DNA from 2 places in the Nicoliella sp. ESL1120 genome. Region 1 is predicted to be linked to the other one. Evidence: riboswitches for the same ligand, from Rfam matches in the RefSeq annotation. Region 1 holds a riboswitch; the other holds the start of a gene.
What was found. A riboswitch is a leader RNA that binds a small molecule or an ion and turns the genes downstream of it on or off. The one in region 1 is predicted to bind thiamine pyrophosphate.
Positions count from the first base shown of each region.

Region 2: another riboswitch for thiamine pyrophosphate. It lies ahead of ACSYTE_RS02625 (ECF transporter S component); the one in region 1 lies ahead of tenA (thiaminase II).

Region 1 is NZ_CP196384.1:100,920-116,799, reverse strand. Features, by position in the region: gene ACSYTE_RS07440 (hypothetical protein) at 1-64, opposite strand, end outside; gene ACSYTE_RS07435 (glutamate--cysteine ligase) at 162-1,517, opposite strand; gene ACSYTE_RS07430 (PadR family transcriptional regulator) at 1,682-1,999, shown strand; gene ACSYTE_RS07425 (hypothetical protein) at 1,992-2,195, shown strand; gene ACSYTE_RS07420 (DUF4097 family beta strand repeat-containing protein) at 2,379-3,377, shown strand; gene ACSYTE_RS07415 (GNAT family N-acetyltransferase) at 3,449-3,970, shown strand; gene ACSYTE_RS07410 (hypothetical protein) at 3,963-4,136, shown strand; gene ACSYTE_RS07405 (DapH/DapD/GlmU-related protein) at 4,207-4,833, opposite strand; gene ACSYTE_RS07400 (PTS sugar transporter subunit IIC) at 5,112-6,152, opposite strand; gene ACSYTE_RS07395 (hypothetical protein) at 6,313-6,564, shown strand; gene ACSYTE_RS07390 (hypothetical protein) at 6,900-7,082, shown strand; gene ACSYTE_RS07385 (carbon-nitrogen hydrolase family protein) at 7,144-7,953, opposite strand; TPP riboswitch at 8,090-8,181, shown strand; gene tenA (thiaminase II) at 8,265-8,969, shown strand; gene thiD (bifunctional hydroxymethylpyrimidine kinase/phosphomethylpyrimidine kinase) at 8,969-9,781, shown strand; gene thiE (thiamine phosphate synthase) at 9,768-10,412, shown strand; gene thiM (hydroxyethylthiazole kinase) at 10,412-11,194, shown strand; gene ACSYTE_RS07360 (sulfite exporter TauE/SafE family protein) at 11,256-12,020, opposite strand; gene ACSYTE_RS07355 (NAD(P)-dependent oxidoreductase) at 12,106-13,062, opposite strand; gene ACSYTE_RS07350 (PTS sugar transporter subunit IIC) at 13,284-14,375, shown strand; gene ACSYTE_RS07345 (Ldh family oxidoreductase) at 14,533-15,615, opposite strand; partial or broken gene thiD (bifunctional hydroxymethylpyrimidine kinase/phosphomethylpyrimidine kinase) at 15,737-15,880, shown strand, end outside.
Region 2 is NZ_CP196383.1:656,584-672,463, forward strand. Features, by position in the region: gene ACSYTE_RS02605 (hypothetical protein) at 1-1,112, shown strand, start outside; gene ACSYTE_RS02610 (LBP_cg2779 family protein) at 1,143-1,349, opposite strand; gene ACSYTE_RS02615 (energy-coupling factor transporter transmembrane component T family protein) at 1,426-2,073, opposite strand; gene ACSYTE_RS02620 (ABC transporter ATP-binding protein) at 2,070-3,500, opposite strand; gene ACSYTE_RS02625 (ECF transporter S component) at 3,604-4,158, opposite strand; TPP riboswitch at 4,251-4,342, opposite strand; gene ACSYTE_RS02630 (D-alanyl-D-alanine carboxypeptidase family protein) at 4,517-5,533, shown strand; gene ACSYTE_RS02635 (HAD family hydrolase) at 5,626-6,360, shown strand; gene ACSYTE_RS02640 (LVIS_2131 family protein) at 6,444-7,058, shown strand; gene ACSYTE_RS02645 (FAD/NAD(P)-binding protein) at 7,113-8,951, opposite strand; gene ACSYTE_RS02650 (NAD(P)H-hydrate epimerase) at 8,963-9,601, opposite strand; gene ACSYTE_RS02655 (hypothetical protein) at 9,718-10,044, shown strand; gene ACSYTE_RS02660 (YbhB/YbcL family Raf kinase inhibitor-like protein) at 10,085-10,594, opposite strand; gene ACSYTE_RS02665 (glycosyltransferase) at 10,785-12,404, shown strand; gene ACSYTE_RS02670 (glycosyltransferase) at 12,422-13,948, shown strand; gene ACSYTE_RS02675 (hypothetical protein) at 14,000-14,524, opposite strand; gene ACSYTE_RS02680 (ABC transporter ATP-binding protein) at 14,626-15,396, opposite strand; gene ACSYTE_RS02685 (ABC transporter permease) at 15,389-15,880, opposite strand, start outside.

The DNA of each region.
Region 1 (15,880 bases):
AAATCGAATGCCGATAATTTCGGTGCAATTGTTCACGGGTTTCTGGTTCATGATTTTGATTCATAGTAGATACTCCCATTGATAAAATTTGCTTACTATAATATCACGATAAATGAATGGTTTGTCGCAAAATTAAGAAATTTTAAATGATATTTTAGAATCTATTTCTGTGGTAACCAAGAACCATTGAATAAACCTTGTCTTAATTCAGCTGCTGAAATGTTGCCATCGTTTTGCTTAAACCCATCATAACTAAAATGTCCAGCTAGCGCATCTTTTTGGAAACGCTGGGCCTGCTTTAATCCGTATTCGAGGAGTGAATTATCCTTAATCTCATTCATTAATCGGCCACTGAGCGTCAAGGTTGGATCTTCGATTTTTGCAGTTACAGCATCGAGAACCTCTAAGTATTCAGGACCAAGGACTAGCTGGTTGGTAAACTTACGCAAACGACTAATCAGTTGACGCGCATCATCAACATATTCACAAACTTGATCTGGCTTTTCCATTGACACTCGTTCATTCATCTGGTCAGCATGGTCAAGTTGCTTGATAATATCACCATTCAACGTTTCACCATCGGTCATCAAGAAGTAGGCAACCAGAAGTCGAATAAACCGCAACGTGGTATCTTTGATTGCAACATCCACGGTGGGGTCAAGATCGAACATTCTTAACTCTAAGTACTTCACACCGTTTGTTTTTAAATCGGGAAGCTGCTTGCCACCACGAAAACGCACGGAACCGTGAAATTCGGATACCCCAGCAATTTTTCCGGACCGAAATGCTTCCATAATGCGATCAACGTAGTTATCAACACTTGAATAGTCAACATCGAATGAATCAATAAATCCAAAGTGACTCTGTCGAATGCTCCGAATCGGATGACTTGGACCATTATTTTGATCAAAGTAGTTCGCTTGAGCAACAGGGCTGGCACCAAATAAATAGGTCAGTAGCCAGCGGTATTTAATAAACCCCTGTGCAATTCGCGGATAAACATGATTACGGACCGTTATAATATTGGCATCCCCGTCATCAACGATACTATTCATCACCTCATCACTAATGCTTAAGTTAATATGCACTCCACAAGGTGCACCACGAGTAATTCCATACCGTTCACAAATGCTTTCAAAGTAGGCTTGCTTTTCTGGTGGTTCAATCGCTAGTAGTGATTTATCCTTTTGCTTTGGTAAAATAGCGGGCATTGAAAGCGGCCATAGTAGCTCACCCGTGGGGAGAACTTTTCTTAATACGTTCGTCAATGCTCCGTCAAATTGTAAGGTGTCATTAAGGTTGGCGGGGGGCGTCACAATTTCAGTCATCGATTCAAGGTAATCCTTGGTAATCCAGGGATTTTTAAACGGACTCCCCGCGCCACTCGGGTGGGTGGTCAGCTTCATATTGCCACTCTCATCACAACGCATTCTCTCAATTTCGATTCCAGTTGAAATATTTAATAGCGTGTGAACAAGGCGCTGCTTAACAATTTGATTCCCGATTTTATTCAACAAGTTAATCACTTCCCTTTTTAATTTAAATCTTTTTAAATAATGCTTCTAATTTAAATTATAACTACAATACCACCATTTGACTCATAAATACATTTTTTTATCCATTTGGGTTTGAAAAATAATACTATTCATCATATACCATATAATATTAGAGGGGCGATAACATGGCGATTAAAATTAGTACTGATTTGCTCGATGGTTGTGTGTTGGGCCTCCTTAACCAGGATGATTTATATGGCTATGAGCTTACGAAACGGGTTCAAAAGTCAATAACGGTTTCCAACTTGACGATGTATCCAGTAATGAGGGGTTTAAATAAAGATGGATTGGTAACAACTTATGATCAGCCTTATAAGGGACGGAATCGTCGCTATTATAAAATCACCGATTTAGGGATTGAACATTTAAAAATGATTCGATCTGAATGGATTGATTTTAAAAAGGGAATTAATGAATTAATAGGAAGTGATGAAATTGAATAGATATATTGAAAAGTTAAGAAAACTCCTGGGTCGGTTAGATGAGTCTGATTTGGTCGATAGTATTGATTACTACCAAAACTATTTAGCAGATGACTATGTCAATACCGATACTGATAGTCGGATGGCTACCAGGAGGGAAACAAAGGGTAGTTCAACACCATCGATTTGGTTAATAATAATTGCGATCGTGGGCTAGCTGTAATCATCTTTGCCGGAATCGTTACGTTCTTTGCGGTATTTTTCTGGGCACTTACCTATCTGTTGACCTTTTTTACAGTCAGCATCTTGTTGATTGGTGGGGGATCAAAAGGTTCAGCACTTGGCTTGCTCATAAGACGATTAAAAGAAACGATGCAGAAAAGCAGAAGAGGGGTTAATGATGAAAAAATTTACGATTACAGGATTAATATTGCTACTTTTTGGCATCGTGATTTCAGTATTTGGGCTTTCACGAGTTGGGTTCAACTGGCACAATTTACATAATGAATTCTTTTCAGTCAGTGAAAAATCATACGGTAAAGCATCTACCAAGAAATTAGCCGCCTTTGATCGCATTCGGGTTACTGAAAAGGCACACGTCACTATCAAGCAGGGGGATAGCTATCAAGTCAGTGGCGCGGATGCCAACGGGTATCACACTAACTATGCGGTCCAAAACGGCGAGTTAGTAATTAGCGGTAATAATAAGGAAAAGGGCGGTTTTAACATTATGGGTTGGACCACGCCCCAGTATAACGCTAAAATTACGATTATCATCCCTAAGGATAAGGCATTAAGCAGTTACCAGCAGGCAAATGCAAATTCTGATTTAGTGATGGATAATATTAAGATCACAAATAAGTTATCATTGACTGACATTAGTGATGTCACCTTGAATAAAGTTAGCGCCGAGGGAATTAACATTGATTCTGCAGATGGCGATATTAACGTTAAGAACAGTCATTTTAGTGGCAACAGTAGCATTGAAACTACTGATGGTGACATTAAGCTGACTTCCAACCAGTTCAACACTCTAAAGGTTAGTTCAACGGATGGGGATATCAAGTTGAACAATAACACTACTAAAAACGGGATTAGTGAAGTCGGCAGCACTGATGGTGATGTTACTTTAGGTCAAAATAAGTGGAACGACTTAAAGGTTAGCAGCGCTGATGGTGATGTTACATTCGACCACCAGGACGTTCAAAGCTCCCTAAGCATTAAAACCGAGGATGGCGATATTGATGGGGTGGTTGATCGTACAGACAATGCTAAAATTAGTGCTCACGCAAGCGATGGTGACATCTCAATTGATAAGGGTTTGCAAGATACATTTTCTAATAAACCTTATCGGCTTGATTCAGTTGATGGAGATATCAAAATTAAATCTAATAATTAATCAAAAAGGGTGCATTATTGGCGGTTTTTAACTATAATATAAGATATTAAGCCAATGGAAGGATTTATAACATGAACTTAGATGATGAAAATATCGATATTGAATTTAACGCCGCTACTAAATCAGATTTGCCATACATTGTGGATGTATATAACGAATCAATTCCAGGCAGAATGGCAACCGCAGATCTCGAACCAGTGTCAGTGGCTGATCGTGTTGATTGGTTCAGACAACATGATCCTAACCACCGTCCGTTATTAATAATTAATTACGACGATGACAGGGCTGGTTGGCTCAGCTTAAGCAGTTTCTATGGTCGTCCCGCATATGAAGAAACGGTTGAAATCAGCATTTATATTGATAATCAATTTCAACACAAGGGCATCGGAAACGCTGCTGTGAACCACGCTGAAAAAATCGCTGCCCGCCTGGGTGTGAAAAATATCGTTGCATTTATCTTTGCTCATAATGATCCAAGCCTCCATTTATTCCATAAGAATGGTTATGAAGACTGGGGCCACATGCCTAACGTTGCCGTAATGGATGGTAAGCAACGGAGCCTAAATATTTTAGGCAAGCGGATCGTTGATTAGTATGAATAGTCAAACCCAAGCATTCCTAATCTTACTTTCATTAGCCATTTTAACGTGGTTGCTGATTTTCATTAACCATGATCCAGACAGCCGACGAGATCATCGGTTAATGGCAATTGCGATGACGGTGGCAGTTGTTATCTTTGGAATTGTTATATTAATATAAAAAGCAGGGCCAGGGGCTCTGCTTTTTAATATGTTAAAGGGGACGATAGTAACAAGTTCACTAAATCCTATTAATCATTAATATGTTTAGCAACAAATTCATCAATCGGTAATCTAAAGTCCAAGTAGTATTTTTCTAATTTTTCTCGCGACCAATCCCACCAGGCGATTTTTGCTAAGTCAGTCTTGATTTCATCAGGGAATCGATCCTTAATTTTCTTACCAGGAACCCCACCAACAATTGTGTATGGTTCAACATCATGGGTCACGACTGCACCAGCACCGATTACAGCACCATCACCAACGGTTAATCCGCTTTGAATCAATACACCGTGCCCAATCCAAACATCATTACCAATCTTAGTTCGGATTGCCTTACGCTTAGTTAGGTATTCTTGATCCTTAGGCTCAAATCCATAGGCACCACCGTTATAAGAAAAGATGTGCTGAGCGGCACGATCATAAGGATGATTAGTAGGGCCGATTCTTACCATTGCGGCAATACTATTAAACTTACCTAGATCTGTGTTTTGCATAAAACAATATTGACCAGTGTAATCATAGTCACCAAATGTACAGTTATCAATTAAGTTACTTTCACCAATTTCAATCCATTGACCGAACTGAGTATCCTTAATTTTACTATTTTCGCCAATTGTTGGATTATCCTTAGATAGTTTAGGAAAATTAATATGCATTTATTAGCACCTTCTTGTTTATAAATTATGTTAATTATAAGACGATTATACTAGAAATGATATCATTAACATGCTTATTTTTAAAATGGAAAATTTGAATTATAAATTTAACCATTAATAAGATATTAAGTTGTTGCATTTAGAATTGACATTTTCCTATTAAATACAACTTCAGATAATAAATGTTATGTAAAGTAAATGCAAATATCATTAATTCTCAATTCCCTAACTTGCTTTTAACAAAAAAATTCCAACTGATTCAGTTGGAATTTTTTTCATTATTTATAATTTAAATAAAAATCATCAGCAGACATGTAATGGATTTTTGTCATAAAGATATACTTACTCAGGTAACCAATAACAATTGGTACGATCAAGAATGTAATAATAATGATCATAATTTCAGCACCGCCTTTAAGGGCGTTAATTGGGCCTACCAATCCAGCTGAACCAAATCCAGCACTTAAGGGCGTTCCCTTAATTTCAAAAAATGCACTAATTCCACCAGCGATTCCAGCATTAATGGCCAATGGCAATAATACTTTGGGCTTTTTTAAAACATTAGCCATTTGAATCTTAGGAGTTCCGATAAAGTGTGCAATACTGGTACCAAATGAATTAACTTTACTACCATAAATCGCTAGTGCAATTGCGGCAGCAGTGATTCCAATATTTGCAGATCCTGACGCAATACCATTTAGTGATATTGCGGTAGCAACTCCTACTGAAGAAATGGGACTTAAGATTAGGATTGCAAAGATAATTCCAATTACAGTTCCCATTATAATTGGCTGCAGTTCAGTTGCATATAATGCTAGATCACCAATTAATTTTGTAATCATTCGCACTGGTTTGAGGGTCAATAGACCAATACCACCAGCAATAATAATTAATAAAGTTGGTAATAATAAGACGTTGTAACTTCCGAGCCATGGACTAATTAACTTAATTATAATCACCCCAATTGCAATGGTGAGCATAATGTTGATTACATCACCAGTTCCCTTTACAGAGAATCCCCCTACTGGACTAATCATCCAGTTACCAGCTCCCATCGCTCCAACTAATGCTAACGATGCACTTTCTAGTGGCTTCATTTTAAAATACATTGCGACACATAATCCAGAAATGGCTGGTAGCAGGACCATTGCAAATGAAACTAATGAATTGATAATCGATAAACTCGGAAAAAAGCGTTGAGCGTAATTAAGAATTTCATTTAACAGCGCTGCAGGCATTAGGGTAACCACTACTGCGATGCTGACACCATTTAGGACGTTTAAAGTCCCCTCTTTAATTGCGTTTGCGTTTTTAATCATATATTAACTCCTTATTTTATATATTTTAATATCATACCATATTAAACATCTAATTAAAATCTAATACTAATTTAATTAATTTATCTTAGTGATTATTTTAAAGCCCTTTGAATCAACTGTGTTAAAATTAGGCTAATATTAATTAAGGAAGGTGAACTATGTGGATAAGCAAAAGTATGTTGAAGCACTAAAGCACGAATCACCTGATGTAGTATTGGGTAGCCTCATGGATGAACTTGGTTATCCTGATATTAACGGAATTGCGGATGCATGTGATGTTGCTCAATCAACTAGCAATCAAGATGATTTAGACCAAATCGAAACGAATCAACCGATGTTTTATAATTATAAATCACATCGGCTAGTAAATAAAGCTGATGTGTTAAATATTCTTAATCAGCTGAAAAAATAAAATAAGCACCTGGTCAAAAGAAAATTGATCAGATGCTTATTTTATTTGTAAATTATTATTCAGTTTAATTGAACAACTTCGTATGATTATATAGCTATAAAGGCGAAGTCAATCACTGAGCGCGTCTCAGTAACAGACAATAAATCATCCAAATTGGCTTGTATATCACGGTTACTATCTAATAGTGATATAGAAAACCATTCAAAATAATAGTAGATTACTTATTCTACACTTAGTGAATTGATTCACAATTTAAAATTAAGTTATTACATGATTGTTGATTTAAATTGCTCATGTGCTAAAATGAATTGACTAATTTAAAGGGATGGTGTGAAGTGATTATCGTATTATTAATAACGATTTTGATGCTCTGGTTAGTATGGAAGTTTTTCAGTAGTTGGCTTTGGTGGATCCTATTATTTGCAGCTATCATCTGGATGTTGAAAGTGTTTTTCTGGGGAGCAATCATCTTAGTGGTATTAGGAGTTATTGGTGCATTCTCAAATAACAATCAATAATAAAAAAACGGTAGTTCCATAGTGAAATGGAGCTACCGTTTTTATTATTGGATAATTTATTCTAATCATATAGTTCTGGCATCCGTTGTGCAGCAGATGGTAATTTTTGGCGCACCTTCTTAATCACATCTAAATCAATATCAGCATACAAGATGGTTTCGTTAGTTCCTGCTTGGGCAGCGACGATTCCCATTGGATCGACTACTTGACTCAATCCAACTCGGTTGTCACTATCGGGTTTATCGCATCCCACAATGAAGGTCGTGTTTTCAATTGCACGAGCTTTCAATAAGGAACTCCAGTGATATTCTTTTAGTGGCCCGCTAACCCAAGCTGTTGGAATGATAATAATATCAGCGCCATGAATTGCTTCATAACGCGCTACTTCTGGGAACCGAAGCTCATAACAAACAAATAAGCCAATTTTACCGAATGGCGTATCAATCGGTTCAAATAATTTATTACCAGGCTTAATCTGATCAGACTCCTTAGTCCCAAATGCATCGTAGAGATGCGTTTTATGATAGGTGCTAACAATGTTACCCTTATCATTGATGACAACGATCGTGTTATAGACCCGTTTATCATTATTATCATCATTAGTTTCACGCATCCCGAATATGATCCAGACATGCTTTGTCATCGCTGTTTGTCTTGCATTGGTTACAAATGGGCCATCCAGGGCTTCAGAATGTTGATTAATTTCATCCAATCCAGCCGTTGGTGATATGGTGCTCATGAACATTTCTGGAAAGACAACTAATTCAGCGCCGTGTTCCGCAGCTTGATTAACAAAGTCATTAAATTTAACTTGATTAACATTTTGGTCAATATCGGAATATGCTTGGGCTAATGCAATTTTATAAGTCAAATGATCACCTACTTAATATTATTTTAATTGAATTCTAATCTAACCATTAAAGAATGTCAATCTTAACTCCATTATGTGTTTGTGAATAGACACTAAATAGTAGATATGGTATATTAGTTTTGTAATTAAATAATCTAACTGTCCACTGGGGTGCCGTATGGCTGAGATAATACCCATTGAACCTGATTCTAGATAATACTAGCGTAGGAACGTGGCTGAAGTCGAAATAAAAACGATTAATAGGCGCTTTCTGAATTGCTCAGGAAGCTTTTTTTATTTCCCAGGATGGTTATTAATTAGGAGGATTCAACATGTTTTCAGATCAATTGAAACAACAAGCACAACCAATTCTAAAGGTAATTTTCGAACATCCCTTCATCAAGGGGATTGCTAATGGTGAGGTCCCTGCCAAGGCATTGAAATTCTATGTTCAACAAGATTATCAATACCTTAGTGAATTCATTAAAATTTATGGTAATGCGATTGCTAAATGTAATGACCGTGAATTAATGAATTTCTTTAATGGTCAAATTAGTTTTATCTTAAATAGTGAAATTCATCCCCATCATATTTTCTGTGACATTGCGGGGGTCACATATGAAAGTCAACAACACGCTACCCCATCGCCTAAGGCATATTTATATGAATCACATATGCATCGGGCAGGAGAAACGGGTTCGTTACTGAATATTTTAGCCGCTTTTCAACCATGTCCTTGGACCTATTCAGAAATCGCTGATCACTTGGTTAGTGAAGGGTATGCTACTAAGGATAATCCCTATTATGATTGGATTATGTTCTATGCTAGTAAGGAAAACGATAAGACCATGAGTGATACTGTGTTTGAATTTGTTGATCGATTTGCTGAACATGCTTCTAATGAAGAACTAGCAGAAGCAAGTCAATATTTCTTAAAGAGTTGTGAACTAGAATGGCAGTTCTGGGAACAGGCGTTTTATCAACAAGACTGGCAATTTAAGGAATCTCTAGAAGCTGCTAAGGAGGAATATAAGTAATGAAAGAATTTCCTGAAACATTAACGATTGCTGGAACTGATTCTGGTGGCGGTGCTGGGATGATGGCTGATATTAAAACCATGCAGGAATGTCATGTGTTTAGCACTAGCGTGGTGGTCGGAGTAACCGCTCAAAATACATTGGATGTTCAAAAGGTATATCCCCTTCCCCTCGAGATGGTGGATGCTCAGTTTGCTTCAATCGCTGATGATTTTGTGATTAAGGCGGCTAAGACTGGGGCGCTATTTGACTCTAAACACGTTGCATGCGTTGCTAAAAATATTAAGAAATACTCGTTCGGCAGCTTAGTGGTGGACCCAGTTATGGTTGCTAAAGGTGGTGCGAAACTACTGAGCGATGATGCGATCGATACTGTGATTTCAGATCTCATCCCGTTAGCTGACATTATTACGCCTAATATGCCTGAAGCTGAAACGATCGTTAAACATAAGATCGAAGGTAAAGAGGCAATTAAAGATGCTGCTCGAGAAATTCAAAGATTGGGCGCTAGGAATGTCGTTATTAAGGGTGGCCATAGCGATGGTCCCGAGAACGCTGATTATGTACTATTGGCCGATGGCACCGATTTTTGGATGACTGGTAAACATGTTGACTCTAAGCGCAAGCACGGTACTGGTGATACCCTTTCATCAGTAATGGTGGCAGAACTTGCCAAGGGTTGTCATGTTGAAAAAGCAATTAAGTGTGCTAAAGCCTACATGAATGAGATCTTGCAACATGAAATTCATGTTGGTCAAGGACACGGACCACTAAATCATTGGGGAGCTGAAGGAACAGATGTTAAAATTTAATACGGATATGTTGAAGGTCTACTTTATTGGTGGTACCCAAAACATTGATGGAGATAAGGATAAATTTATTGAGCAATTAACGCTGGCTTGTCAAAATGGAATTACTATGTTCCAATACCGTGAAAAAGACCATGGATCTTTGAGCGGTGATGATCGCTTAGCATTAGGAAAACAAGTTCGTCAGATTACTAGCAAGTACTCGATTCCATTAATTGTGGATGATGATTTTGAGTTAGCGCGCCAAATTGATGCTGATGGAATTCACGTTGGCCAAAGTGACACACCAATTCAAGACGTCGTAGCTGAAGCAAATGGGATGATTGTTGGTCTATCAGTTCATAATATTGATGAATTAGTTGCTAGCGGTGACTTAACGGGCGTTGATTACTTAGGTGTCGGCCCAGTCTTTTCAACTCACAGTAAGGATAATGCTAAGGAACCGATTGGTTTAGATGGCCTATTTCAGATGAACCAAGCGACATTGAAGCCCATTGTTGCCATTGGTGGAATCCATGAAAATAATGTAGCATCAGTTCTAAAGCATTCCGTTAGTGGCGTTGCCGTTATTTCTGATATTATGCAAAGTAAAGACGTTGCCCATACGATTCAGGTATTGAAAGGAGAAGCATAATGTTAACGATTGAATCAATTCATAAGCTTAATCCAGTGATTTTAAACGTTGCCAACATGGTGACCCCCCAACACGTAGCGGATGCAATCAATTTTTACGGAGGCTCACCCATCATGTTCACTGATGAACGCGAGGCAGCTGCCCTAACTAACATTGCATCAGCAGCTGTTTTCAACATGGGATCCACTAATGAAGATACGTTGAAAAATGTAATCGCAAGTGGGAAGGTCGCAAATAAACGTGGAATTCCCGTTGTGATCGATCCAGTTGCCATTGGTGCAACTGAACTACGCCAGGATAATTTTTTCCGTGCTGCTAAGGAAGTCAAGTTCAATGTGATCCGTGGTAATGCTGGTGAAATCGCCTATCTTGCAAACGTTAACTGGACTGCAAATGGGATCGATGCTGGAAATGGCGATGCAGATGTTGCGTCAATTGCCCAAAAAGTGGCTCAAAAATACGATTGTTGGGTCGTTTTATCTGGAGAAAGAGATATCGTTACAGATGGCAATACAACCTACTCAGTCGATAACGGCCATCCATATTTTCAAACAAACGTTGGTTCTGGTGACATGCTAGATGGGATCTTAGCTACTGCGATTGCAGTTGAAAATGATCTTAAATCGTTAGTTCGAGCAACTGCTACCTTTAGTATCGCTGGTGAAATTGCGGGGGAAAAATACCCTAACCAACCAGCATCATTTTTCGTTGAATTATATAACCAACTAGCAACGATCAATGATAATGAAATCGACACGCGAATGAAAATCCATCAATTATAATTTACAATTTTTGATTACGACACACAAAAGCGCCCTACCATTAGGTAAGACGCTTTTTATTTTAATATGCTTGAATAAATAATTGGATTGCAAGGCCGAATGCTAAGATGGCCACGATCCATTTGATTACCTTTTCAGGGATGATCCGTACTATCTTAGGGCCAATGTAACTACCGATCAACAATCCAGATCCCAGTGGTAACACTAAAATCCAGTAAACATGGGATTGAAATGCATAAATAATCATGGCAACCAAATTACCGAAGAATGATGAAACGTTTCTAATCGCGTTGTAAACAGCGTATTTCTCATTAGTGATTTTTGATAAGATTGCATTAACGATAATTCCAGAAGCGGCCCCAAAATAACCAACATAGGCTCCCGTTAAAAAGATGGCAACTGAGTATAGGATCTGTCCTAATTTACCAACTTCACGTTTCTGAAGCTCTGCTCCCTTTTTCTTTGGCCATATCATCGTAAGTGCAGCAAATAAGATGAAGAATGGTACTAACTTGGTAAAAGAAGCACTTGAAAAATGAAGTAATAGGAACGTTCCCATGATACTACCACCAAAAATAAAGATGGAGGTGGTAATTAACTGCTTTACGTGTCCCTTCAATTCCGGCATTGATGACAATCCAGAACCGATCCCGTTAAAAATAACTGATGAACTATTGGTGACATTCGCATAGACTGGTGGTAATCCAGCAACGTATAATAACGCTGGATAAGACACTAGTGAAGCCATGCCGACCGTACTACTTACGATTCCCGCAAGAAAGCCGAACGGAAAAAGTAGTAGGAGTTGACTAATACTAAAATGCATTTTTTCACTACCTTTTTATGTAATATTATTCAATTATAGTCCCAAAAGGGTCCCATTTTCCAGTTAAAAATGGGACCCTTTTATTTTATTTGTTCAAATTAACCTCATTGACCAATAATGCACCGTCATATTCATACTCGCGAAGATTTTCTGAGAAAATTTCTAACGATTGTTCACCATACTGATCGAACAAACTAGCAATGTGCGGAGAAATAAATACATTTTCCATTTGCCAAAGCGGGCTGTTATCTGGTAATGGCTCTTGATCCACTACGTCTAAGGATGCTGCACTTACAATTTGTTGATTCAATGCATCGATCAAATCATTTGTAACGACGCTGCCACCGCGTCCCACATTGATGAATATGGGATGATTAGTTAAACGGTTGAAAAAGGATTGGTCAAAGAACTTATCGGTGGCTGGAATCAAGGGGAGTGAATTAATAATAATATCCGCATTCACTACGTCCGCATTAAAGTCCGTCATGGTGAATGTTTCATCAAAGAACTTAGCTTGATGTCCATTGCGATTGATTCCAATAGTTTTAACGTTAAACACATGTAAAATTTCTGCTACCCGCATCCCAATTGCACCAGTCCCATAAATTACCACACTGCGATCTTCTAGGATCTTGAATGGATGCGTCGGTTTTTCCCATCGGTTCATTTTGGTGATCCGCTCTAAGTTCCGATATTGATTAAAAATCATCCCCATGATCGTTTCAGCAATCGGTTCAGAATGAATTCCCTTGACCGTAGCTAATCTAATCCCCCGTTCCCTCATTTTTGCAAGTGGGAAATAATCTACCCCGACTGAAAGGGCTTGGATCCATTTTAATTGACTTTTCGGATTATTAATAATTGCTGGAACCAATTTATGATCGTAACCAATGATGACGTCAATTGAATTTAAATCCATTTCAGATAATTGTTGATCAGCAAAAAAGAGGTTTTCTTTCATCAAACCAGGATGTTTAACCATTTTTTGTTTCATTTGTTCGATATCAAAGTTTTCATTAGGTGCACCAACTAAAATATTCAAGATGAACACTCCTTTATTATTAGTAAACTAAATAATTATACACTGATTTATTTATGAAATCTAAAATTTTGCTTGACGAATTAAAAAGATTATGTTTTAATTATAAACATCGAAAAGAAATTTAATCTAATTCTAATATTTCTAATCGATACATAATATATATTTCATAGTAAAGGAGTTGATTCAATATGATGAATTCGACAGAAAAAGATTCACCACAGATGAATGCTGCTAACATGTCAGATGTTAAAGCAAAGTCTAGTTTCAAAGAAAGTGCTTATCTAGTTTTTAATGGGGTGTCCAATGCAATTTTAGTCACCTTGGGAGTTGGATTATTACTTGGTGCCATTTCGAACTTTGTTCATTGGCAAGCACTTGGTCAAATCGGCTTGATTTGTCAATACTTATTAGCACCAGCAATTGGTGCGGCGGTGGCCTCACAGTTAAAGACGAATACTTTGGTTCTTTTTAGTGCAATGGTTGCTGCTACTATTGGTGCGAACAATGTCTTCTTCACTAGCGGTCCAATGAATGCGACGACTGCAACCGGACATTTATTAGCTCAACCAGCTGGCTCTGCGATCTTCATGATTGGTCAACCAGTTAGTGCCTTGGGTGGAGCAGTTGTTGCAACACTTGTTGGTAAATACTTAACCGGGAAAACCCCATTGGATATGTTCTTAGTTCCATTCGCAGCTACCTTAGTAGGAACGGTTTCAGCATTAGGAATGGCTGCTGTTACTACTCCCGCCCTGGTTTGGCTTTCCGGAGTAATTGCTAAAACAATGACGATCAACCCATTCTTGGGTTCAGTAGTGATCTCAATTGTTTGGTCAGTCTTCATGATGACCCCTGCATCTTCTGCAGCCCTTGCCATCGCAGTTATGCTTGATCCCCTTTCGTCAGGGGCTGCGTTGTTAGGAACGACTGCTCAATTTGTCAGTTACACTGTAATGTCATTTAGAGAAAACAAGCCTGGTGCAAACATCGCCCAAGGCTTGATCACTCCAAAGGTTCAATTTGGTAACATCACTGAGAACCCTTACATTGCAATTCCAGGAATGGTTTCAGCAGCAGTTGTTGCTCCAATTGGGACGCTTTTCTTCCACTTCTCAGTTTCATTTAAGTTAGCTGGGCTTGGTTTGAACTCACTGATTGCCCCAATTACGCTAGCATCCCAAAACATGGGAATGTTCGTTATGTACTTGGTTCTCGGTGTTGTTGTTCCCGCAGTTATCGCTTACGTTCTTGGTAAGTTCCTACGGGCTGCTAAGAAGATCAAGAAGGACGATATGCACATCGACCTAGTTTAAATCGATCAAATTATTAACCACAATTCTTTTAATAAAAACACCGCTAAACTGAAGGCTAAGTTTAGCGGTGTTTTTATGTTTGGAAAATGATTAAAGCATAAAAAATCGGGACATAATTACTCTGCTTACCAGTAGATAATTATATCCCGATTTCAGATTAAAGTGCCTGTGGTGCTGGGATTGATAGTTCCGTAGCAATTTGTTGAATTTGTGCTGACGTTACATCATCGATTGATACCCCATGTTTTTGATTATGCGCATAGTTTTTATATTCACGATCACCAGGAATCTTAATTTCAGTTTCTGGGAGGTGATCTAAGTTTCTAATACGGTTAAACATATCGGTCGCCTTAGTTCTTAGATCAGCTAAGTTGCCAAAAAACGAGGGATCAATTGTAATTAAACATTGACTAAAATCATGTTTTCCAACATTAGTATCAGCAGAAATTGACCCTTGTGCTAAGATTCCAGTTAAAATTTCAACAACTAGTGAGTTGCCGAACCCCTTATAGTTAGAATTGTGTTCGTTTACACCACCAAGCGTTAAAACACCGCCCCCCTTTTGAGTTGGCGTTAATGCTGCAGTGGCTAAAATATCTTCCGCTTGTTTTGCATCTGAGACGACGTTGCGTTGCTTGTCAACCGCCCACTCACCAGGAAGGGGTTGTTTTTTCTTGTCTAAAACTTGAATCTTTCCACCAGAAACGACCGAAGTTGCTCCATCAAATACAAATGGATGTGGTTCAGCTGGGAAAGTAAATGCGAATGCATTCGAACCTAGAAAAGCTTCTAATGCATTTGTCGGCACGACCAATGGCCTTGTATTCGTGAACGCAATGCCGATTAATCCTTCTGCCACTGCCTTTCTTGCCCAATAGCCAGCAGTTCCAAAGTGGTTGGAATTGCGGATGACGGCCATCGAAATTACCGTTTCCTTTGCTTTTTGAATTAGTTTATTCATTGCAACATTACATGCAATTTGGCCCATATTTTGATTTGCGTCCACTAACATACTGGTCGGAGCCTCTTTAAGAATCTTAACCTGATTTTGCGGTTGAATTGTCCCATCATCCACCATTTTTAAGTACCATGCTAACCGCTGGATTCCATGGGATGAGATTCCCCTTAAATCAGCATCCACAAGTGTATCTGCCAATAGTTTACTGTCTGCTTCTGAAAACCCCTTCTTATTAAAAACTTGTTCTAAATATCTTAATTCATCAGTTGCTTTAATTTTCATATTAAAATCCTCCTAGGTATGTAGTTACTTGGTGCCAACTTATTTTTAAATTAACGCCCCCCTTCAATTTTGATATAATTAATACTAATGTTAACTGAATTTAGAAACGAGGTGCATTCGAATGCAACAATTTCCAGAAGCCCTAACGATTGCTGGGATCGATAGTGACGGTGGTGGTGGCATGCCGATCGATCTTAAGACGATGATGGCAATGAAGGTATATGGTCTTTCCGTAGTGACCACCACTGTCGCAGCTAATTCATAC
Region 2 (15,880 bases), on a different replicon from region 1:
TCTTTACTGGGTATGTATACATTTTGGATGAGGATAGCGAAGAGCTTGTCATGCGAACCTATGATGAATGGGGGATGCCTGATGGGATGGTCTATTTAAGCCTCGAGATGGTTTATGATGTGGAAGTTGAAGATAGTCCTGACCTACGGCACATGAAACGCCGCATTGAGCTTGCAAAACGGTATCATTTTAAAGAAATTGCTGAAACTAAGTTGATGCGACTGGATAAGCTAGCAAGTATTCGATTAGAAATATTAGGCCGCTCCTACGTTAATGGCCAAGTGGTAATGATTACCATTAGTAATTTAGAACGGGTTAACGATACTTATAATTGCGTTATTGATAAGATCGATTCTGAAGCGGTCTTGGTTACGGTAATCAATAAAACCGATTTTAGTGATCACGCTAAGCATACCTTCAAATTGAGCGACATTACAACGATTGAATTTCTGGGGAAAGAATTAACGATGTTGACCAAAAATAAAGCATTGTTGTTCGGCCCCTCGGTCAATACTGCAATGATCAACGGTAGTGATCCGCAAATCAATAGTGTCTATGCTGAATCTAAAGCAACTAACCATTTATATGAAATTGAATCGGTGGCTGACAATGGTTATTATTACATTGGCTACGTTGTGAATTACAATTCAGATTACGTCATTTTTAACTTAGTGACCATGAGTGGTCAATTTGGTGGATACGTCTTATTAAGAACTACCATGATTGCAAACATTTACTTAGATTCTGATTATTTACGATTGATCCAACACTTTAGTTTAGAAAACCATAACGCCAATACTTTTTTAGAGCCCGTTTTAAATGATGAACGTGAGTTTGATATGGGCAGCGATGTTTTAGAGTCACTGCTTGAACAGGCAATCAATTTAAATCAATTAGTACGGATCGCATCTGCTGGCGGGATGGGTAAATTAGGTTATCCACTTGATATTACACCGATCACGAAGCAAGTTCATTTTCAAGAAGTCGATGATAGTCGGGATGGATTGGAAGAACGAGAATCAATTCCGCTGAATCAAATTGGTGAATTAGCGTTCGATTATCTAGAAGCGTTTTTAACTGATGATGGATTGAAAAATAATCATCCAGAATAATAAAAAACCAGCCAACTGGCTGGTTTTTTATTATTCTTCTGAATCTTTTTGGTTGTTTTCAATGAAGTTTTCAATTAATTCTTTTTCTTCGTTGGTGGGTTGCTTTTCCATTGACTTGATATCGTGTAATCTTTCAACGCTGATATGTAGGTTGAAAGCTAATTGGGTATCTGGCCATGCGTTGCCCTTTTGAAAATCAATGATTTCCTTTGAAATGTTACTAATTCCGTTAGTCATAGTAAGCCTCCTGAAGTTATTTATTAATTATCATTATATTATAACAAACAATTGATTGAAAGGTTCACCGCTTAGTTTAAAAAATGAAAATTGGTAATTGCACCATGATGAGCCAAAAGGCCATGTAAGCAAAGTCGGTCCAGCGAACGTAGGTTTTTTCAACGTGGGTCCGTGGCGCATCTTCAACAAAACCATGTGAGATCATTGCTTGTGAAAGATCGCTAGACCAGTTAATGGCTGCTAAGATGGCTTTGAAATATAATTTCGGCGACCAGAGTTGCATCGTAACCCCGCGCATTAGACTGGCGTGGCGGATTGTTTGGACTTCGATGATGATTCTTGGTACCAAGTTGAATGCGGTCAATACTCCGTAGGCGAACTTGGATGGAAGTTTGAAGTTTTGTTCCAATGTGAATGCGAGGTCCTTAATGTTGCTAGTCATCGTAAAGGTAGCCCCGAGCCAGACGTAGGTGAATAACCGTGTAAACAGCACCCATCCGATAATGGCGCCATGGGTCCCGTAGATAACTTGTGACATTAAGAGTCCAAAGGCTGGAATGATCGGGTACAGGGTCAAATATGCGATCGACTTTAATTTAACCCGTTTGACCAGGAGGTAAATTAAACTGACTGCTAAGATACAAAGGTTCAATGGGACGCTTTGGATAAATGAAATTTCAACTCCGATGATGATGATCATGAATAATTTAATGGCTGTGTTCATAATAACGACTCCTTATAAGTAAGTTGTTGGTCTTTGAACTGAATGTGATAATCAAATAGCGTTTCCAAACCACTGAGTTGATGGCTAATGATGATGATGGTTTGGTTAAATTTTTGACTCGCATTTTTTAGCATTTCGACTACCGTTTCTAGAGACTTGATATCTAACCCCTTAAATGGTTCGTCCATTAATAAAATGTCAGTTCCCATGATCAACATCTCGACGATTTGCAACTTCTTTTTTTGCCCCTCGCTAAGTGTGTAAACGACTTGTTTTTCCCTGCCGTCGATCTGCAACGCCTTAAGCATGGCATCAATATCTTCTTTGGAGTAATTATGATGGACCGCGTTTTTAATCGAAAGCGATAGTTCTTCTTCAACCGTGATGTCGACGAATTGCATTTCAGCATCTTGAAAGACCAGCGCAACGTGGGAAAGGTATTTCTTCTTATGGATCTTTTGGATGTCTTTATCCTGATATGAAATCAAACCCTCATACTTAAAGAGCCGTGTTAAAGCTTTGAACAAGGTCGATTTACCGATTCCATTTTCACCTGTGATCAATGTGATTTGCTTTGCTGGAAATTTGAATTGGTCAGCCTTTAGCAATACGCCTTGGTTTTGCTTTAGTTCACAACTGTTTAAGATCAGATCGGCTGGTTCGTTATTATCGGGAATCGGGAAGTGGACGGCCGCTAACTCTTGATTATCAAATGGTACTAATAGTTTTTGGACCTCTGCATTACTTAACTGTTGAATTTGAAATTGGTTGGGTTTCAGGTAGAAGAACGTATCGACAATGTCGTCGTAACCAGAAAGGTCATGGTCCACTAAGATGATCGTTTTATTCTTTTGATCACGTAAGCGGGTCAATTGATATAGCAGATCACTTCGCGATTGACGATCTAGACTCGCAAATGGTTCGTCCAATAAAATAACGTCGGAATCCATTGCGATGATGATGGCTAAGGCGACCTTTTGTTTTTCACCACCGGATAGGGCGTTCAAGTCACGGTGCTTTAACTTAGTGATGTTCACGAATTCTAGTGCATCATCGATTCGTTGGGGGATGATTTTAGGATCTAACTGTCTATTCTCAAGTGCAAATTGGAGTTCATCATATACGTTCGTCATCGTAAACTGTTGATTGGGGTTTTGAAACATCATTGATACATATCCGCTGAAGTCAGTAGGGGCAATGTCTTTGATCTCCTTGTCACCAATTTTAATTTCACCAGTGTAATCACCATTGGCAAACTCAGGATATAAACCGGCAATTGACTTTAAAAGCGTCGATTTACCAGTTCCAGATGGTCCAGCGATCAAGCTAATTTTTTCGTTCGGAAAGGTTAGGTTCACGTCTTCTAATACTGGTTGTGAGCGATGCTGGTAGGTAAATGTAAAATGACTAACTGAAACGGTGGTCATGGTTAATTCCTCCTGGTAATTTAAAAATAAAGCACTTACAAGCTTGGCTTTATAAGTGCTTTAAATTCATTTAAATTTATGAAGCATTGAATCGTTAAAATGATTATGCAATGGCGTGGCTTCTGTTTAGGAGCTTCTTGATGGCCAATGGAATTGGGTCACTAAATACCCAGATTGAAATAAATCTAACGATGAATAAGAAGATCAACATTCCAAAACCGTATGCGTTGTATCCATTCTTGAACCAATCCCAAGTAAAAGTAATGATGGTAGTGAAGATACTACCTAACAATAATTGGAAGTGGCCGTACTTCTTGTAACCAGTAACTGCAAAACCTAATTCTGCTCCGGCACCTTGAATTAAACCTGAGACAACGTTCATAACTCCCCATTGGTCACCCAAGAACATTTCAACAACGGCTCCAGCAACTTCTGAGAAAATGGAAACACCAGGCATTCTGAAAATAGCCCCTGCTAATGGACCAGCAACGATCCAAAGACCAAGTGAAATATCGTTTGCTGCGGGAGCAAGACCAATTGGTGTTAAAACTAGTGTTAATGCGTTATAGATAAAACTAGTCAACCAGAAAATAACCCCACAGACAATTGCGATCAATGCAATTAAAATAATGTTTCTAAGACTCCATTTTTTAGACATGGAAAATCCTTCCCTTCAATAAATTAAACAATTATTTTAGATAGACAGAAAAAAGGGACCTCAAATACTGAGGTCCCTTTCGGAATATGTACACCATTGATAAAACGTTTCCCTCCACCAGTACGGACTGGATCAGGTTCAATGGGTATCATCTCAGCCAAAAAAGGCACCCCAAACATCTATCTATTTAATTAACTAGAACAGTATAACTTAATTTTTTCTTAAATGCAAGTTTGAATATTACAGGCATAAATCTTAAATAACACTTCGTTTACATTTATCAATAATCAATTGTTAATAAAGTGCTAAGGTGTTAACTTATTATTTAGGATATCGAAATCAGAGAAGGGTTGGTTAAATGGATCTTAAAAAGAATTTTAAAAAGATGGCAATTGTATTAACTGCTGTTGTCGGATTAGCATCAGCATCAGAAATTACTCCATTTTTAGATGTTGTTTCGACAAAAACAGTTAATGTCAGTGCTGATTATAATTATGATTATAACTATGACGATGGTGCATCAGGAATCACTACTAATAATATTGTTCCTGGAAACTATAAGATGAAGAATGCAGCGGCTGCAATTGCGATCGATGCTACGAACGGACAGGTCATCTATGCTAAAAACATTAATCAAAAAATGAAGGTGGCATCCACAGCCAAGTTAATGTCATTGTACCTGGTGGTCAGAAAAGCACAGGAGACGAATGGCTGGAATCAAGTCGTTGATACTTCTAATGCTGGCTTACGGAGCATGAGTTACAATAATAACGTTGGTGGTGGCTTTAAGCTGGTTGCTGGTCGTAAATATACCGTAAAGCAGCTCTATCAAGCAGCACTGATCCAATCATCAAATGCAGCTACGATTGCATTGGGACAATGGGTCGCTGGCTCAAACGGTCAGTTCGTGAATATGATGAATAAACAAGCAAGGGCATGGGGAATTTCTGCGACCTTTAATTCACCATCTGGACTTGAAAATAATGATTTAGTTCATTATGGTTATAAGTATTCTGGTGGAGCCACTGCTGGGAACATGGTAAGTGCAAAGGCGTTGGCAGTAATTGCGCAACACGTTTTAACTTATTATCCAAAGGTATTAAATGATGCTAGTAGGGGCACGGCCAAGGTTGCAGGGCAAAACCTATATAACTACAACAACCTACTTAAGGGGCGGACCTTCTATGATGCAAGTCTGCGCGTTGATGGTTTAAAGACCGGCTATACTCCAGCTGCAGGACTATGTTTTGTTGGAACTGGCCAACTACCAGGGAAGCACCGCTTGATTACGATTACTTTGAATGATCCTTATGAATTTAGTGATCAACGTGATTTGATGAAGTACATTTATAAAAATTCATCCATTTACAATTAATCGTCAAAAATCTGCAAAAATGATATAATAATCACAATTAAAATTAAACTCACGGTTAAGACGTGAGTTTTTTATTTTCGGGAGGTTGCAAAATGACTAAATTGATCTTGGCTGATCTTGATCGTGATTTTTTATCCGCAGATGGTGAAATTAACGCATCTCGATTGTCCAAACAGTTAATGAATTTGGCAAAGCAAAATCTACACCTGGGCTTTATGACGGAAGCTCCGTATGCCAAAATGATTCAGATTTTTCATGGGATAAAGGCTCCCTTAGCGTTTATCTGCGAAGGGGGTGCTGAGACCGTTTTGAATCGCGTGGTTCGTGATGAAACGGTGATCGATTATGAAATTTGGAAATCAGCCCTAAAGTGGTTTCAAGCGCAACGCGATTTTAATACCGCATACATTGTCCTTTCGGGGAAGATGAATGCCTACACCGATGCAAGCAAGGATAGTTCAGCCTACCAACGCTTTAATAAGACGTACCCATCTTTATACCAAATGAATGATCTAGAATTAGTGAGTGATTTAGTCTATCAAATTAGATTGGGGTTTGAGAACGGCGATATGCAAAGTTTAGCCCAAACCTTTAATAGTAATTTTAATGGTAAGTTAGTGGCTCATGCTAAGGGAAACGACCTTTGGATCACTTCATTCGATGCTTCATACCAAAACGCAATTGAGACGTTGAGTGATGAATTAGATATTGACCCGCGGGACGTGGCTTTGATCGATCAAAAACAATCGCATGCCCCCGTTGATGAGCTTTTTGAAACTGCAACTACTGAAAATGGTTATGATGCCATCGATCAATTTCTGAAATAATAATTGAATTTGTTATCTTCTTACTAAGCAGGTACAATAATGTAATGGTCAGTAATATTACTTTTATTTAAAGGAGCTTGTTTATGATATCAGCCTGGAATCTAATCGGGTTTGCCATCTGGATTATCATTGCAATTAGTTTAATTTCAATGGTTATTTCTATCCGTAGGCAAAAGCGACAGGCCTTATTGCATCAAGATGAAAAGCTAGTAAGCAGAAATAGAATCGTTTTATTTTTTCAAGGGCTTTTAATACTGGGGGCTGCCTTAGCGATGGTGATAATTACGCTAAGAGCTGATATTTCTAGTCATAATGTTTCTGTTTCTAGAAGTTACAAACCAATTGTATTAGATACGAATGGTCGTAAATCATACTATGTTAATGTTTATAATTCTAAAAATAAATCGGGTGGTCAATATTACACCTATTTAACGAAGGGTGAACATTATCAAGTTAGTAGCAATGATTCAACCATCATTAGTGGTGCTAACACCGTTTCATTGCCAACCGAAACCTATCGTTCCAGTGGAAGTCGGTTGAATGACTTAGATCGGAAATACCAGCGGGCTTGGATTGAAACCACTACCGCCAAATATAAGCCGAATTTATTAAATGGATTGGGATTACGGGCGGGCCAGCGTGCTAGTCGTTATGTCATTATCAGAGTCCCAAACCAATCATTTATTTATTATCATTAATAATCTAATGAAATTTGAAAAGCGGAATCGATCGTGAAATCGGTTCCGCTTTTTTTACATTGTATCTCGATATTTAGTATTAATTTTTAAGATTTGATGGCTTATCTGTTCGGCACTACGGTGGTTTTCATCATTGCCAACCATTGGAAAGACAGTGGTTAACCAGTGAATGCCCTCCGTTAAGGTACTGAAAATGAAAAAGCCGGCATCAATTTCACCACTAGCATTGATGGCTTGATCAGAATCAGCATCGATGTTGATGGCATTAATTTTTACTGCTCGTTCATTAGCATCCTTGAAAGCAGCTGGGGTGATGATTTTATGTTTTACCATTCCGTTAATTAATTCACTTTTGGTAGTTGCGAAGTTCAGCCGAGGAATCCGTGCTTCGATTAAAGCATCGGCGATTACGGGATCTTTTGGATAGTACTTTGAAAGGGCTACGAAATGTTGGTTAGCACCAATTACGTTCATTTGTGGTCCTAAAATAGTAACCACGCCAGCGTGCATTAGGGCAATTAATTGTTTAAAACGAATTGCAGGGGCACCATTGGAGAGAAACTGGCTGTTAGCTTTAAAGGTAGTTAGAAATTCACTAAGGTAATCAGCTTCTGTAAAGTCGTTTTCTACAATCGTGTCCCGCATCGTTTGACGAACCTCTTTATATACCGTTAGGGCGGATGATAATGGTCCTACGCCAAGGCCCAATTCAGCATCGCTAGCGACCGCGTTTAGCCAGTTGAGCAACGTTTGTTGATAATCGGCGGTGGTTGTGATTGGAGTCCCAGCAACTGGGTTGAGCAATAACTCCCATCTGAGGATTTCATTAGGTTCAAATGGTCCCGATTGGATGGCAGCATCGGGATCTTTTACGAACTGGGCGGTGAATTGATCTATATCAACTTGCGGATGGTCACGCTTAAGGATCATTTGATAGTAAACGATTTCAATTTCACGACGCATTAATTGACGGAATTGCTTAACCGAAAGCTTACCATTGATCTTATGCTTTGCGATGTTTTCTTTAGTCATAAAGTGAGCCTTGAAGTGATATTCGTTTGTCTCCTTAACGACGGCCTTAGGATAATACGTGACCCCTCGTCTGGAGCCTGCAAATATGTGAGGCTCATGTCCAGATGGCTTGTAAATAAAGGTGCCATCTTCATTTTGGATAAATTGTCCCCCACGATCTACGGTCAATTTAATCATTTCATCAAAGAAGCTCATTCCTAATCCCCTGATAATTACGTTTTGGGCATCATCGATTGGATAACTCTTTACATCACCAGGGTAGGTGGGGGCTTGGTAGTAAAGGTTATTTTGTTCAGCATAATCCCTTAATGATTCCTCCGTGGGCGTTAGCTGATTGACATTGGTATTGATCGTTAGGATTACATTATCAAACTGAAAAGTCTGCTCATCAGCATTGATGGACCAACCATTAGCGGCTTTATTAACATTTGTTACCGCCGTTTGATGGTATGTTACTGTAACCCCAGTGGGGAGGGATTTGACCAATGATTGGTAGAACCATTGGGCATAGACTCCCAGTAATACCCGAGGTGAGTATCCGTTGGGGGTCAACGATTGTGCTAATGGTAGTAGCTTTTTATCGTACCCATTTTCATTAATGAAGGCACTGGCTTTAGTTTGTGACCATTGGTATAGGTTTAGCGCATTATCGTCATCTTTAGCTGGCAGTGAGATATCTTCTGCGATTGTGTTCATGATTAGATTAGTCGATTGATCAACTCGCCAGACTTGGCCGCCAGGTAAAAACGGGTCAAATAGGTGGATCGATAATGAATCGATCTGACTATTATTAAAATTATGGATTAAATGTGATAGTGTGATTAACCCGCGCGGGCCACTACCAATAATTCCAATGTTCATTCTTATTCCTCCTATTGATTGATTTCTTTAGGATCATAAACGCCGATATCATCAACGAATAATTGTCCGCAGTAAGCTTGCCCATTAGTGGAATTCATCCCGTTTTTGGCATAGGCAAACGTTGCGGTAGCATTTGCATGCACTGCGATTCCCATTTCATCACCCAGATCCACGTTGAACCCAGATGGAACATCGATTGCGAGTGTTTTGGCATCACTATTATTGATGTTTTCGATGATTTGTTGATAGTTGCCACTAACTGGTCTTGAAAGGCCAATGCCAAATAGGGCGTCAATGATCACGGAGTAGGTATCCCAATTGATATCTTGACTAATAAATTCAACACCATATTTTTTGGCAAAGTCTAATTGTTGGATTCTTTCAATGGTGGCGTGTTTTTCGTTGCCAGCCAATAAGACCTCGACTCTTTTACCATGGTTTTTTAATAGGCGTGCGATTGCCAGACCGTCACCGCCGTTGTTACCAGATCCGGCAACGATTAAGACTTTATCTAGGGGCCATCTTAAACTATTGAGGTTTTCAACGCTTTTGAGTGCAGCCCGTTCCATTAGAACCAGGGATGGCACCCCGATATCACGCATTGTATATTGATCGAATGCTTTAGCATCACCAGCGGAAATTGTTTTCAAAGCGACACATCCTTTATTAATTATTATGTTATTAACATTATTAAACAAATTAAAAATTAAATAAAGAGACTCGTGTTATAATTTTACCAATAATAAAGTTTGAGAGGTTGGTTAAAATGAGTGAATATATTCCTGAAAACATGCGTGAAGTAAAGCATGCCCTAATCGATTTAGAAGATGCTGGTAAACAGGTCGACCCAGATGAATTTATTGCTAAAACGGTTGAAAATTTGTTTCAAATTTATTTAGACGAAGCAGAAGAGGGGCACTATGATACTGCTAGGCTCACGGCTCCTGATCGATTTCAAATTTTTGATTTAGCTAATCACGTTATTCACGAAGAAAAATCAGCTAGTGATAGCTTTGTAAATGATTTTAAAAACGATGCTGATAAGTTATTGATGCATTTAGGCGATGTTGCATACGATGTGGCAGCCCAATAAAAAACAGGCCAGCGAATTTTCGTTGGCCTGTTTTTTTGGATTATTGTAAAACTTTTAACTGAACGCTGGATTGATCAAGAATGTGTCCATTCATTGCGGATTGCATTTCATTGAGCCAAAATCCCTCGTTTAAGTTTAACTTAGTATCTAGCGCATACATAGTTAAGGTATATTCATGATCACAGTTGGGAGGGGTGGGGCCTAAATAGCGCTCGCTGATGATTGGATCCAGTGGCCCTGCTAATGGACCAGCAGTACTATTTTTACCGTGAGTGAGCGGAATTAGGTCCTCGTGGCTAGCGTTTTCGGGAATCGTCGTGGTATTAGGATCGATATTAGCAGCGACCCAGTGAATATAGGCAAACCCACAAACTGGAATCGAATCCCAATCGAGCATCACCAGTGATAAAGATTTAGTTCCATCGGGAACCCCACTGATTTCAATTGGAAAAGAAATAAATGGAACGTTTCCGATTTTTTGACTATTTTCTGCATGCTTTGTATACTTATTACCTAGATGGTTATTTTCTAGTGGAACGTTAATATTCATAAGTAAAGACTCCCTTCATTAATATTATTATACGATATTACTGATAAGTTAAATATTAAAGTCTTTCTTAACTATGGTGATAATTTATCATTTATCACTGTTTTAATTCGGCGTTTTATTATATAATAACCTCTAGACAGTACTTGATGTTACTGAAAATAAGCGTTACATAAGGTAGGTAATTAATTTTATGAACTTTTTTATGAACTCAAGCTTTAACGCTAAAAATTCAGGAATCGAACATGCTCAATTAAAAAGAGCGTTTCTTTTCCGTAAGAATAAAGAAGCTTACAAGCTAGTCTTTCGCGAATGGAACCCACTTCTTCATTTCCACTTGAACAACGTTGGGATTCATGATGATGAAATCTTAAACCTTTTTGATTTCTTCCAAGAAGCAGAAGATGTTAAGGAAAAGGCAGTTAGACCAGAAGACCTTGATTTTGGGGTTTCTGATTTAACTTACCAAAATGACGATGAACACAACCGAGTAATTGTTTTCAAAGACAAGTTAATCATTGCTCGTGTTAACTGCTTTGGTAAGGATATTACCGATGACAAGCGTGTTCAATCAGTAGAACTTTTTGATGGTTTTGCTAACTTGTACCGTGTTGATTTCTACGATTACCGTGGATTCAAGTCAATGGTTCAATGGTATACTCCAGATAACAAGATCGCTACTGAAACTTGGTACAGCGTTGATGGTCGTCCAGTTGTTGAAGACTACTACCGCTTAAATGCTCAAGGTAAGATGGACAAGTCTGGTTGGAAGACTATTGATCGCAAGGGAACTGTTCGTCAATACGACACGATTGATGGTGTTCTTCTTGAATTCTTAAACGCTAATAACCACAAATATCTTCGTAAAACTAAGCCAAATATCTTCATCATGGACCGTTCTGATCTATATGAAGAATTATTACCAGAATTACGTGAACCTGCATACACTGTATTGCACCTTCATAACTCACACGCTGGTGATGCTCAAAAGCCAAATACTTCTATCATGAACAACAACTACGAATACAGTTTAACTGATGCTAACAGATATGATGCCATCATTTCTGCTACCCATAAGCAAACTGAAGATGTTGAATACCGTTTTGCTCCTAAGGCTGCGATGTTCACGATTCCAGTTGGGGTTATTCCTGATAAGCACTTTGACGAACCACGGATTCCAATGAAGGATCGGAAGTTCGGTAGCGTTATTGCTACTGCTCGTATCGCTCCTGAAAAGCAATTGGATAAGGTGATTCGGGCTGCTGGGATCGCTCGTAAGACCGTTCCAGAAGTGACTGTTGACCTTTATGGATACATTGATCACTCCAATGATGATATTGCAATGAAGCGGATTAATGCTGCTATCAAGGATTACCACATGGAAGATGCTGTGCACATTCACAGTTACGTTAACAACGTTTCCATCGTTCAAAAGAACGCTCAAATCTACGGTTTAGCATCTGTCATGGAAGGTTTTAACTTGGCCATGATGGAAGCTCAATCCGAAGGTGATGTTGGTATTACTTACGATGTTAACTATGGTCCTAACGAATTAGTAGTGGACAAAGAAAATGGTTACATCGTTGATTATGGTGACTACAAGAAGATGGGGCAACACATGACCGACTTATTCACCAATCCTGATCAATTACAAAAGATGTCTGACAAGGCCTACGAACTTTCAAAGCGTTACTCAGAAACTAACGTTTGGAAGGCTTGGAAGGAATTATTAGATGACGCTGCTAAGAAGTGGAAGCACAAGATGGCAGTATGGAACCCTGATATTGAAAAGGGTCTCGAAAAACTAGATTAAGGAGCGGCTGAATAGATATGACTAAAACGTTTTTATTTGTAAACGAAAACATTTTTACATTCAATTCCGGAACTGAATTTTCCGCAATGAATCGTCAAAAATTATTTAAAAAGAACAAAAGAGACTCAAAGATTGTTACTCGTAATTACAATCAAGGTCTTCATCAAGAAATTGAAAAGTATGGTTTGGGTAATGACGACATTTTAAACATGTACGATTACTTCCAAAAAGTTACTGATGTTCCTCACAAGCATGCTTTCTTACGTTATTCAGACATGGTTGATAAAAATGAATACAAGATCGATGGTGTTGATAACAACAAATCATACGTTGAACAAAAGGGTAAGGTTGTTGCACAAGTAAACATCTTCCCACTTACTGTTGGTGAAATTGGAACGGTTGATTTCTACGACCGTTTCGGTAACACTAGTAGTCGTGATGTCTGGGATGGACGTGGTTTCCGTTCTAAGACTCAATACCTTCATCCAGATGGTCAAGTAGGTCATGAAATCCTATTTGATTACGAAGGTAATCCAGTAATGGAAATTACTCACATGAACATCAATGGTCAAGTTCACCCAACCATGTTCAAGTTATTGAACTACAAGGGTAAGAACCACCGTTTCAATACTGAAGATGACCTATTCGAATTCTTCTTAAATGAAATTGCTGACCCAGAAAAGACGGTTCTAATTAACGACCGTCCTACTTTAACTGAAGTTGTTGCACGGATTAAGAATGTTGCTGGTAAGTACCAATTCTTACACAACGAACAAACAACTGATGCTAACTTAGCTGGTAGCGCAAAGGGTAAGTTATACCCAATCCTTGAAACGTTATTCCACAATCACTTAGGTGACTACAATGGTTTAATTGTTTCTACTCCACAACAACGTGATGACTTAAGTCGTCTTTTCCCAGAAATTAAGACTTACGCAATCTTCGATACTGCATTATTTGCTGAAAAAGAAGCTGAAATTCGGAAGTCACTCGAAGATGACCGTGATAACAACGTTGTTTATGTTGGTCGGATCTTCCATGACAAGCATATCGATCAATTAATTCAAATTGTTAGTTTTGCTAAGAACCGTGTTCCAAACATCCACTTAGATGTTGTCGGTTACTTTGAATCAGAAGAATATCGTCAAGAATTATTGAACTTAGTTAAGAAGTTAGGTCTTGAAACTAACGTTGACTTCAAGGGTTACCTTGTTGGCGAAGATAAAGAAAAGGTACTAAGTGCCGCCAAAGTAATTATCCAAACTTCATTCGGTGAAGGTTTGAGTATGTCATTGGTAAACGGACTTGAATACGGATTAGCTGAAGTTGCTTACGATGTTAACTACGGTCCTAGAAATATCATTGACAACGACGTTAATGGTTACCTAATTCCTGCAGGAAACGTTCGTGAAGCTGCTGGTAAGATCGATGAAATTTTACTAGACAGTAAACTATTCAAGAAGTTAAGCAACGGTTCATTAGTTAAGGCTAAGGAATTCAGTTCTGAAAACGTTAATAAGCAATGGGATCAAGTTACTAAATAATTTGACCTAAGCAAATAAAAAAACTGTGAATTTTTCAATTCACAGTTTTTTTTATTTAGTAAAGTTTAAAACGTAATATCCTTGCCCATCAGATGTAATTGTATAGTTATTATAACCAGCTTGAATCCAACTAGATTGGGTTGCTTTCGCCCAATTGGTGGCATCGGAAACTGAGCTGAATTGACGTGGTGCACTAAAACCTCCATTATTCTGCGGAGCAGGGTTATTTTGGCTTTTTCTATCATTAGCTGGGTGGTTATTAGCGTTAGTTCCCTTATTAGAACTCTTATTAGTACTATTACTATGCGTAGTTTTACTGCTGGAGCTAGCGCTATTTTTACTGGATGAACTAGCACTGGTACTGCTAGCACTAACCATTGATGACGATGATTGTCCAGCTTGGTTATTATCGTTAGCGGTCAAAAACTTAATCCCAACTACTAGCATTCCAATTACGATTACTAATCCTAAAATCCAGGGCCAGACCTTGAAATTTTTAGGATCTTGATTGGGTTGTTTTTGACTCCCATTAAAGTCGTAGCGTTTGACTCGCGATTGCGGTTCTTGCTTACTCAAATATATCCCTCCATAAGTTAATGCTAATCTAGCATTAACTTATATTATAACAAAAAACCGCGACAATGCCTATTTTTGACATTGCTGCGGTTTTTTAATATTTAATTAGTAGGGTCAAAGAATTGATATAAATCTTGTTTGGTGATGGATTGTTTTTCCGTCCCTCGAATATCATATTCAATCTGGCCTTGATTTAAAACGATTAGTCGATTGCCATACTTAATTGCATCATCTAAATGGTGGGTGATCATTAAGCAGGTAAGTTTTTGTTCTTGAACGGTGCGATTAGTCAATTCCATTAATTCTTGGGAAGTGTTAGGGTCCAATGCAGCCGTATGTTCATCTAATAGCAAGATTTCAGGTTTTTTAATGGTGGCCATTAAAAAGCTGAGCGTTTGTCTTTGACCTCCTGAAAGATTACCAGTAGGGGTGTTTAAGCGGTCGCTAAGGTGATTATGCAACTGACTTGTTATTTGTTGATATTTGCCCATTTGACGCCGTAAATGGCGGGGGGTTAATAAACGTTTTTGTCCACGCTTTTCAGCAAGTAACAGGTTTTCAGCCACCGTCATTCGTGGGGCGGTCCCTAGCTTTGGATCCTGGAAAACACGGCTTAGAAATTGGGTCCGTTTAGCAACTGACGTTTTAGTGATATTCTTGCCATTCAATAATAGTTGTCCAGAAGTAATCGGTAAATTACCACCAATGGCATTGAAGAATGTTGATTTTCCAGCCCCGTTCGATCCTAGGATAGTAATAAAATCACCTGGATAGATATCTAAACTAACGTGGTCTAAAATGTTTAATGGTTTCCCACCGTTTGGGTGGACGGTTTTAACAACGTCTTTTAATTGAAAAATTGGTTTATTCATTGCGTTCGAACCCCCGTTTCAAAGTGTGCATTAAATTGAACTTGTCCTTGAATGCTGGCAAACTCATGCATAGTGCTAAGATAATTGATGAAATTAAGTTCAAGTCGTTGGCATTGAAACCAAGTTGTAGAACGATTAGTAAAACGAATCGGTAGAGGATACTACCAAGCGTAACGGCAACGAGTCGTTGATTCATAGTTAGGTTGCCAAAGACGACTTCGCCAATGATTATGGATGCTAATGCGACAACGATAATTCCAATTCCCATGTTGACGTCTGAATACCCATTATTTTGTGCAACAAGGGCACCCCCAAGGGCAATGACACCATTAGAAACGCTAACGCCTAAGCACTTCATTGCATCGGTGTTGATTCCTAATGATTGCGCCATGGTTTCGTTATCACCAGTGGCAATAAATGCTTGTCCTAGGTCAGTTTGTAAGAAGTAAATGATGGCAATCGTTACGATTGTAATGACGATCAA